2 regions of the Paenibacillus sp. RS8 genome follow, and region 1 is predicted to be linked to the other one. Evidence: a T-box and tRNA genes for the amino acid it is inferred to sense, from the RefSeq annotation. Region 1 holds a T-box; the other holds one or more tRNA genes.
What was found. The T-box of region 1 lies ahead of trpS (tryptophan--tRNA ligase). A T-box ahead of a tRNA ligase gene usually reads a tRNA of that ligase, here a tRNA-Trp.
Positions count from the first base shown of each region.

Region 2: it has a tRNA-Trp gene. The T-box ahead of trpS (tryptophan--tRNA ligase) is inferred to sense a tRNA for this amino acid. The anticodon was not compared.

Region 1 covers NZ_CP168131.1:4,627,419-4,631,674, forward strand. The annotation lists gene ACDZ28_RS21845 (aminopeptidase) at 1-136, shown strand, start outside; gene ACDZ28_RS21850 (DUF4303 domain-containing protein) at 199-1,296, opposite strand; gene trpS (tryptophan--tRNA ligase) at 1,478-2,473, opposite strand; T-box leader at 2,575-2,858, opposite strand; gene ACDZ28_RS21860 (hypothetical protein) at 3,056-3,481, shown strand; gene ACDZ28_RS21865 (helix-turn-helix domain-containing protein) at 3,630-3,998, opposite strand; gene ACDZ28_RS21870 (sigma-70 family RNA polymerase sigma factor) at 4,224-4,256, shown strand, end outside.
Region 2 covers NZ_CP168131.1:513,748-518,003, forward strand. The annotation lists gene ACDZ28_RS03290 (AraC family transcriptional regulator) at 1-634, shown strand, start outside; tRNA gene ACDZ28_RS03295 (tRNA-Leu) at 779-857, opposite strand; tRNA gene ACDZ28_RS03300 (tRNA-Cys) at 872-945, opposite strand; tRNA gene ACDZ28_RS03305 (tRNA-Gly) at 958-1,032, opposite strand; tRNA gene ACDZ28_RS03310 (tRNA-Gln) at 1,039-1,113, opposite strand; tRNA gene ACDZ28_RS03315 (tRNA-His) at 1,133-1,208, opposite strand; tRNA gene ACDZ28_RS03320 (tRNA-His) at 1,249-1,324, opposite strand; tRNA gene ACDZ28_RS03325 (tRNA-Trp) at 1,361-1,434, opposite strand; tRNA gene ACDZ28_RS03330 (tRNA-Tyr) at 1,442-1,527, opposite strand; tRNA gene ACDZ28_RS03335 (tRNA-Thr) at 1,533-1,608, opposite strand; tRNA gene ACDZ28_RS03340 (tRNA-Phe) at 1,629-1,704, opposite strand; tRNA gene ACDZ28_RS03345 (tRNA-Asp) at 1,712-1,789, opposite strand; tRNA gene ACDZ28_RS03350 (tRNA-Met) at 1,816-1,892, opposite strand; tRNA gene ACDZ28_RS03355 (tRNA-Val) at 1,910-1,985, opposite strand; tRNA gene ACDZ28_RS03360 (tRNA-Glu) at 2,041-2,115, opposite strand; tRNA gene ACDZ28_RS03365 (tRNA-Ser) at 2,134-2,226, opposite strand; tRNA gene ACDZ28_RS03370 (tRNA-Asn) at 2,230-2,305, opposite strand; rRNA gene ACDZ28_RS03375 (23S ribosomal RNA) at 2,366-4,256, opposite strand, start outside.

The sequences.
Region 1 (4,256 bases):
GCTTGTCGCACGAGGTGCTAATGTCAGCTTAACACATGTCGATTTTATGATCGGTTCGGCAGAACTGGATATTGATGGAGAACTGGCGGATGGCACGATTGAACCGGTATTCCGTAAGGGAAATTGGGTGCTGTAAGTGGAAATAAGGCCGTAATGATCCCTTTGGGGGAGGGTTACGGCCTTTTCTTTTGAGAATATTTATAAATTTATTACAGCGTTTATTAAGCGCAAAGCGTCTTCCAGATCTTCGCCTCTTTCATTCATGCGGTTTGCTAGCTGCTTACAATCATCAAGTTGTTGCTTTGTTAGCGGTCCTGCAAAATGCAGCGCTTCAATATAGTAGTAAATGAAGTAATAATTCTCAATTTCAATGATCTCCAAATCAATTAAGGGATTTAAACGTTGGATGCATTCCTGAGCCAGTGCATTTCCAAGATGCTCCATTTGTATGAACACTTCTAGGTCAGACTTCCCGTAAATATATGGAATCGTGTCACTGTAGCTGCTAAGAACTGCGTCGGACCAATAATCTAAATATTCTGTGACTGAGAAATGTTGATTCTGCAACATCAGCTCTCGAAATTGTAAATCTTTTGCATGATCAAATGGGAAAATCTTTGCGAATAAAGCAGGTTCGATGGTTTTTGGCATCACAATACTGTAATCTAAGTCATTGTTCCCTGTGGAGGCAAAGGCAATAAAGTCTTCAGTTGTATGTAATGACTGAAGCTCACCCTCAGTGATCAAACGCTGCATTGCTTTTAGCGTCAGCAGATAATACCCCATTTTAATAATCCCTGCTTCAAAGGCGATGATAGGTTGATCCTCCGTGTTAAAGAGAAAATCTTCTTCTGGATAAGTTGTCAGATCTGCTAGTTGGGTAAAATAATTCACGATCTTATCATCTTCAAGCCATAAGTGGTACCGAAAATCCCCCTGATTATATTTCAACCAGTTTATTGAACGTTCATCTCGATCCTTTGGATTTCTCTCTAAAGCTCGCTGGAAACCTTCAAGGGTATTTAGATAAATGTTGATGTTATAAAACTCATCAGCTTGAAGATTAAAAACATAGACATCATTATTGTCAGGTCCACTCGCGAAAGAAGAAATGACTGCTTTACTGTTCTTAACGAGAGTATTTACAAAACTTTCAGCTGTAACAATTTCGATATGATTAGGTTTAGTGGGACTAAATTTTGCTCTGTTTCCATCATATAAAAGATAGTAACCATCTTGGTGGAACGGAGTTCTCTCTTCAAGCACACGTCCAAGCTGTGAATAAAATGTATTCATGTCCATTCTTCTTTCTACTATGATTTAAATGAATGATTCGACAATTTCTTCTTTTTTCCTCTAAGAGCCGCTATCCAATGTGACGCTGGATGATGAAGAACAATAATTGTTTCTAAAAAAAACGCCGGAGCTCTCTCCAATAGAGAGTCCAGCGTTTTTTTATTGCCCATAAGGATCAGATTTATTTTGAAAAATAATTAAGGCCCATGGCCTCGCGTACTTCGGACATCGTTTCTTGAGCAATGTTGCGGGCACGTTTAGTTCCGGATAATAAGATATCCTCAACAACCTTGGGTCTGGCTGCATAATAGGAGCGCCGCTCACGCATCGGTTCAATTAATTGGTCTAGAGCTGTCGTGATAAGCTGCTTACAGGCAGAACAACTTATACAGCCATTTTCGCAGCTCTCGTGAATTTCACTGGCGCCGTGGGAACGAAAAGCGCGATGATAAGCATAAATGGGACAAATATCTGGATGCCCAGGATCATTTTTATGAACACGGGCTGGATCAGTTGTGGCTTTGCGGATTTTGAAGGTGATCTCTTCCTTCGTGGAGTCCAGCTCGATGGCATTACCTAAGCTTTTGCTCATTTTTGCATTGCCGTCTGTTCCCACTAGTCTTGGGGTCTCGCTGATAAGCGCTCTGGGCTCCACAAGGATGGGGCTGTACAGCTCGTTGAATCTACGTACAATTTTGCGGGTCAACTCCAGATGGGGAAGCTGGTCTTCGCCTACAGGAATAATCGTCGCTTTACAAAAGGTTATATCGGCAGTCTGGCTTACTGGATACCCAAGAAAACCATAGTATAGTTCATCTAAGCTGGAATTTTTCGATTCGGCTTTAATGGTAGGATTGTGCCGCAACGAATTCACAGTGACGAACATGGAGAACAGAACAGTCAGTTCGGCAATCTCTGGAATCATAGATTGAATGAATATAGTGGCTTTATCTGGATCTATACCCGCTGATAAATAGTCGAGTGTGATTTCATTCAAGTTTTGACCCAGTAGTTGAGGCCGATCAAAGTGAGTCGTTAGGGCTTGAATATCTGCTAGAAACACAAAAGTATCATATTGCTCCTGTAGAGCCACTCGGTTCTGCAAGCTGCCCACGTAATGGCCAAGGTGCAGCTTTCCGGTCACTCGATCTCCAGTTAATACACGTTCTTTTATCATTTAAATTCCTCCTGTTTTGTCGCTTTTGATTAACATTGAATCGCCACCACCAGCCATCATCCATGGCCATCACCTCCTTAAATGACAAAAAAACCTCATCCAATAAGGACGAAGTTGTCGTGGTACCACCTTAATTGATCGCGCCACCAAGTTTCGTTAGCATTACGATCTTCTCTTACCTGTACGGAGAGTGTTAAAAACAATCTAGATACAGGTCCCTTGATAACGGCGGGAACCCCGGCTTCTCCTACAGCATCTAAGTAGATGGTTCGGAAGAGCAACTCTAAAGGCCATTCGATCAAACGCTGGACACCGGTTCGCAGCAACCACCGGCTCTCTGAAGTCCATGTTCATTTGTCTACTTACCCTTTTTCAACGTTGTTCATGATATTTGGGTAATTGTAATTCTGATAAGTGAGTTTGTCAATAGGTGGAAATTAGAGGATGATATTCGAAGTATCTAGGTTTTATAATCTAGTAAAAGTATAACTTAAATGTATATAATCATCAGGAATTAAGTCCAATCTATCATTGCGGATTCACAATATACTATTCTATAACCTTGAAATGGAGTGATTAAAAATGGCGACAATTATAAGTTATGGGTCACAGGCAAAAATCCCGTTAGACCCGTTTACTACTGCTATAACGGTTGCAGGGATTCCTGGAGCTGGAGCGGGTCTAGCCACAGCGCAAGTAAAAATTAGTCCGGCTAATCCGGCCTCTTTCTCCAGCAGAGTCGAGTTAAATGGTAGTTTTAGTCTTACTGCACTTGCTAACAGCCAATTTCTTGTTTTAATCCGACGTGCTGGAGTCGATATTTATAGATCCTTTTTTCGTTTTACTACAACTACTGATATTCAATTAAATGTTCAGTGGGTTGATGGTCCTTATATTGGAATCCATAACTATGAATTGGTAATTCAAAATGATAGCAACTTGCCTATCAATCTATTTGGACCCATATCATTCACAGCAACTGCTATAGGAGGAGATGGCGTAATTTAAGTTACGGGACAGTTAAATCGATCTGATTTAGCTGTCCTTTTTTTCATGGGCGTATAATTAAAACCTCAACTTTTGCAGCATAAATATCAAGCAAACCCCAACCAATAAGGAAGGGGTTCTTAGAAGATTGAAGTTATGGTTTCTCTCGTTATTTATTTAAAATGTTATCCTCTAAAACAGCATATTTATCACCGTACTGCTTAATGATATGTTGTTCTCCCCAGTTACAGAGCGAAGTTAAAATGTCGCTTAGACTATTACCATATTCACTAAGTTCATATTCCACTTTTGGTGGAACCTGATTGTATACGATCCGGTTGATGATTCCATCGGCTTCCAACTCTCGAAGCTGTTGTGTTAACATCTTTTGAGTAATCCCCGGCATCAATTGTTTTAATTCTGATGTGCGTTTTTTACCATGAGTTAAATGACAGAGAATCACACACTTCCATTTTCCTCCAATAACTTCGAGTGTAGCCTCAACGGAAATATTGTATTTTTTCTTAATCGTTGTCATAATATCCTCCAATGCATAGGTACTTTTTAGTGCCTATGGTACTTTTAAGTGCGTACTATTGATTATGTCCTATTTTATCTATCATAACATTTATCGTTCATTTTTTATAGAATGTTATAATCTTAAAGTGCTCAGCCTCAAAAAAAGTTAATACAAATAAAACCGTTTCGATACGCTCCCCGTCTTAATCTATGAGAGGTTTAGGAGAGGGGGCTAAGGAAGGATATGTCAATGACTAATGCAGAAATGAAGAAAGTA
Region 2 (4,256 bases), 3.0 Mb from region 1:
TGTAGGTTCGCGAAGTTATCATTTTCGTTCTTCTTCATTCGCGCTAATACCACCCAATCATAAACATGACGAGAATCATCGCGAAGACGCTACTATACTATTTGTAGGCTTCCATTCAAATCACCCAAATATGGAGAATTTGCAAGGCGTATATGAAGATGATAAAGACCATACTGTTCTACAGATCTTGCTTCGAATGAAAGCAGAGTTTACGCGCAAACAAGATGGATTCTCTGAACTATTGAACCTTCAAATGAGCGAAATCACTGTTCATCTGATACGGCTTCTTAGCGCCTCTGGGTTTCAATCGCCAACGGAAGACAGAGTCCAATATGTTCTAAACTATATGAATGAGCATTACCGCCATAAGCTATCGGTCGCAACACTCTCTGAGATGTCTGGATACAGCTATGATCGTTTCCGCCATTTATTTAAAGAGCGATTCGGTTCTTCACCTCTTCGCTATCTACTATTGAAACGTCTGGATTATGCAAAGTCTCTCTTGCAACATACCCAAATGCATATCTCAGAAGTATCTGCCGCTGCAGGGTTTGTGAATGACGCTCAATTCTGCAATATGTTCAAACGTGAGGTAGGTCTCACACCGCGGACATTCCGACTAAGCAGTCAATAAAATTACAATTCACTCCGCTTCACATAAAAAAGCCGTTGAATTAGAAGTGTCTCTAATTCAACGGCTTAAGAATAAAAGTTCATAGACAAAGAAAAAAGGTTAGTAAATTCGCTTGTATTAGCAACTTTACTAACCTTTTTGATATACCGGCGAGAGGACTCGAACCTCCACGGTTTCCCTCTCGATTTTGAGTCGAGCGCGTCTGCCATTCCGCCACGCCGGCACATATGAAATTAATGGAGGCGCCACCCAGATTTGAACTGGGGATAAAGCTTTTGCAGAGCTTTGCCTTACCACTTGGCTATGGCGCCATATGAAAACATTGGAGCGGACGACGGGAATCGAACCCGCGACCCTCGCCTTGGCAAGGCGATGCTCTACCGCTGAGCCACGTCCGCATAAAATGGCTGGGGATATAGGATTTGAACCTATGCATGACGGAGTCAAAGTCCGTTGCCTTACCGCTTGGCTAATCCCCAATAACATTTTAAAGTAAAATGGGGCGACTGATGGGTCTCGAACCCACGAATGCCGGAACCACAATCCGGTGCGTTAACCCCTTCGCCACAGTCGCCATATTAAACTGAATTTGTTGCTGTTCTTCTTAAAGTAAATGGGGCGACCGATGGGACTTGAACCCACGAATGCCGGATCCACAAACCGGTGCGTTAACCCCTTCGCCACGACCGCCATATTAAACTTTAGAGAAAGACTTTAGATAAAGATTGGCAGGGGCAGCAGGAATTGAACCCACACCAACGGTTTTGGAGACCGTTGTTCTACCTTTAAACTATGCCCCTAAAAAAATGGTGGGGGATGATGGATTCGAACCACCGAACACGTGAGTGAGCAGATTTACAGTCTGATGCGTTTGGCCACTTCGCTAATCCCCCAAAGATGGTGCCGGCGAGAGGACTTGAACCCCCAACCTACTGATTACAAGTCAGTTGCTCTACCAATTGAGCTACACCGGCATATTAAGTTATATACTACATGGTGGCTCGAGACGGATTCGAACCGCCGACACGAGGATTTTCAGTCCTCTGCTCTACCGACTGAGCTATCGAGCCAAGAAAATGGCGGAACCGACGAGATTCGAACTCGCGATCTCCTGCGTGACAGGCAGGCATGTTAGGCCAACTACACCACGGTTCCAAAAGATATAATTACTTGATGAAAATTGGTTGCGGGGGCAGGATTTGAACCTGCGGCCTTCGGGTTATGAGCCCGACGAGCTACCGGGCTGCTCCACCCCGCGTCGTTCTTAAATGAATATGGTGGAGGCTGAGGGGATCGAACCCCCGACCCTCTGCTTGTAAGGCAGATGCTCTCCCAGCTGAGCTAAGCCTCCGTAAACAACAATTGTTATTGTACCAAAGTCCACTATGTAAAATCAAGTGAAAATTTGGTGACCCGTATGGGATTCGAACCCATGTTACCTCCGTGAAAGGGAGGTGTCTTAACCCCTTGACCAACGGGCCATACTAATTAAAAATTTGTGGCGGAGAGAGAGGGATTCGAACCCTCGAGACGCTTGTGGCGCCTACACGATTTCCAATCGTGCTCCTTCGGCCAAACTCGGACACCTCTCCATATGGCTCCCCGAACAGGACTCGAACCTGTGACAACTCGATTAACAGTCGAGTGCTCTACCAACTGAGCTATCAGGGAATATTCATACCAGGCTTGATGCCTGAAAACTGAATCCGAATTGAATTTGCGTTTTAAGTATAGGATAAGCCCTCGACCGATTAGTATTGGTCAGCTCCATGCATTACTGCACTTCCACCTCCAACCTATCTACCTCGTCGTCTTCAAGGGGTCTTACTAATTGGGAAATCTCATCTTGAGGGGGGCTTCACGCTTAGATGCTTTCAGCGCTTATCCCGTCCGTACGTAGCTACCCAGCCATGCTTCTGGCGAAACAACTGGTGCACCAGCGGTACGTCCATCCCGGTCCTCTCGTACTAAGGACAGCTCCTCTCAAATTTCCTGCGCCCACGACAGATAGGGACCGAACTGTCTCACGACGTTCTGAACCCAGCTCGCGTACCGCTTTAATGGGCGAACAGCCCAACCCTTGGGACCTACTTCAGCCCCAGGATGCGATGAGCCGACATCGAGGTGCCAAACCTCCCCGTCGATGTGGACTCTTGGGGGAGATAAGCCTGTTATCCCCAGGGTAGCTTTTATCCGTTGAGCGATGGCCCTTCCATGCGGTACCACCGGATCACTAAGTCCGACTTTCGTCCCTGCTCGACTTGTAGGTCTCGCAGTCAAGCTCCCTTATGCCTTTGCACTCTTCGAATGATTTCCAACCATTCTGAGGGAACCTTGGAACGCCTCCGTTACTCTTTAGGAGGCGACCGCCCCAGTCAAACTGCCCGCCTGACACGGTCCCCGTACCCGATTAGGGCACTAGGTTAGAACCTAGATACGATCAGGGTGGTATCCCAACGGCGCCTCCACCGAAGCTTGCGCTCCGATTTCTACGGCTCCCACCTATCCTGTACAGATCGTACCCAAATTCAATATCAAGCTGCAGTAAAGCTCCATGGGGTCTTTCCGTCTTGTCGCGGGTAACCTGCATCTTCACAGGTATTAAAATTTCACCGGATCTCTCGTTGAGACAGCGCCCAAGTCGTTACGCCATTCGTGCGGGTCAGAATTTACCTGACAAGGAATTTCGCTACCTTAGGACCGTTATAGTTACGGCCGCCGTTTACTGGGGCTTCGGTTCATAGCTTCGGGTTACCCCTAACCACTCCCCTTAACCTTCCAGCACCGGGCAGGCGTCAGCCCGTATACTTCGCCTTGCGGCTTCGCACAGACCTGTGTTTTTGCTAAACAGTCGCTTGGGCCTTTTCACTGCGGCCCCCTCGTGCTATTCACACTACCGGGGCACCCCTTCTCCCGAAGTTACGGGGTCATTTTGCCGAGTTCCTTAACGAGAGTTCTTCCGCGCGCCTTAGAATTCTCTTCTCGCCTACCTGTGTCGGTTTGCGGTACGGGCACCTTCTCCTGGCTAGAGGCTTTTCTTGGCAGTGTGAGATCATGACCTTCGCTACTACAATTTTCGCTCCCCATCACAGCCCAGCCTTAACGATGTGCGGATTTGCCTACACATCAGCCTCACTGCTTAGACGGACATATCCATCAGTCCGCGTCACTACCCTCCTGCGTCACCCCATCGCTCATAGCGGATTACGGTGGTACAGTAATTTCAAACTGTTGTCCTTCGACTACGCCTTTCGGCCTCGCCTTAGGTCCCGACTTACCCTGAGCGGACGAGCCTTCCTCAGGAAACCTTGGGCTTTCGGCGGATCAGATTCTCACTGATCTTTTCGTTACTCATACCGGCATTCTCACTTGTATGCTGTCCAGCGCTCCTTACGGTACACCTTCAACCCACATACAACGCTCCCCTACCCCAGATACATAGTATCTAGCCATAGCTTCGGTGGTGTGTTTAGCCCCGTTACATTTTCGGCGCAGAGTCACTCGACCAGTGAGCTATTACGCACTCTTTCAATGGTGGCTGCTTCTAAGCCAACATCCTGGTTGTCTGTGCAACTCCACATCCTTTCCCACTTAACACACACTTGGGGACCTTAGCTGATGG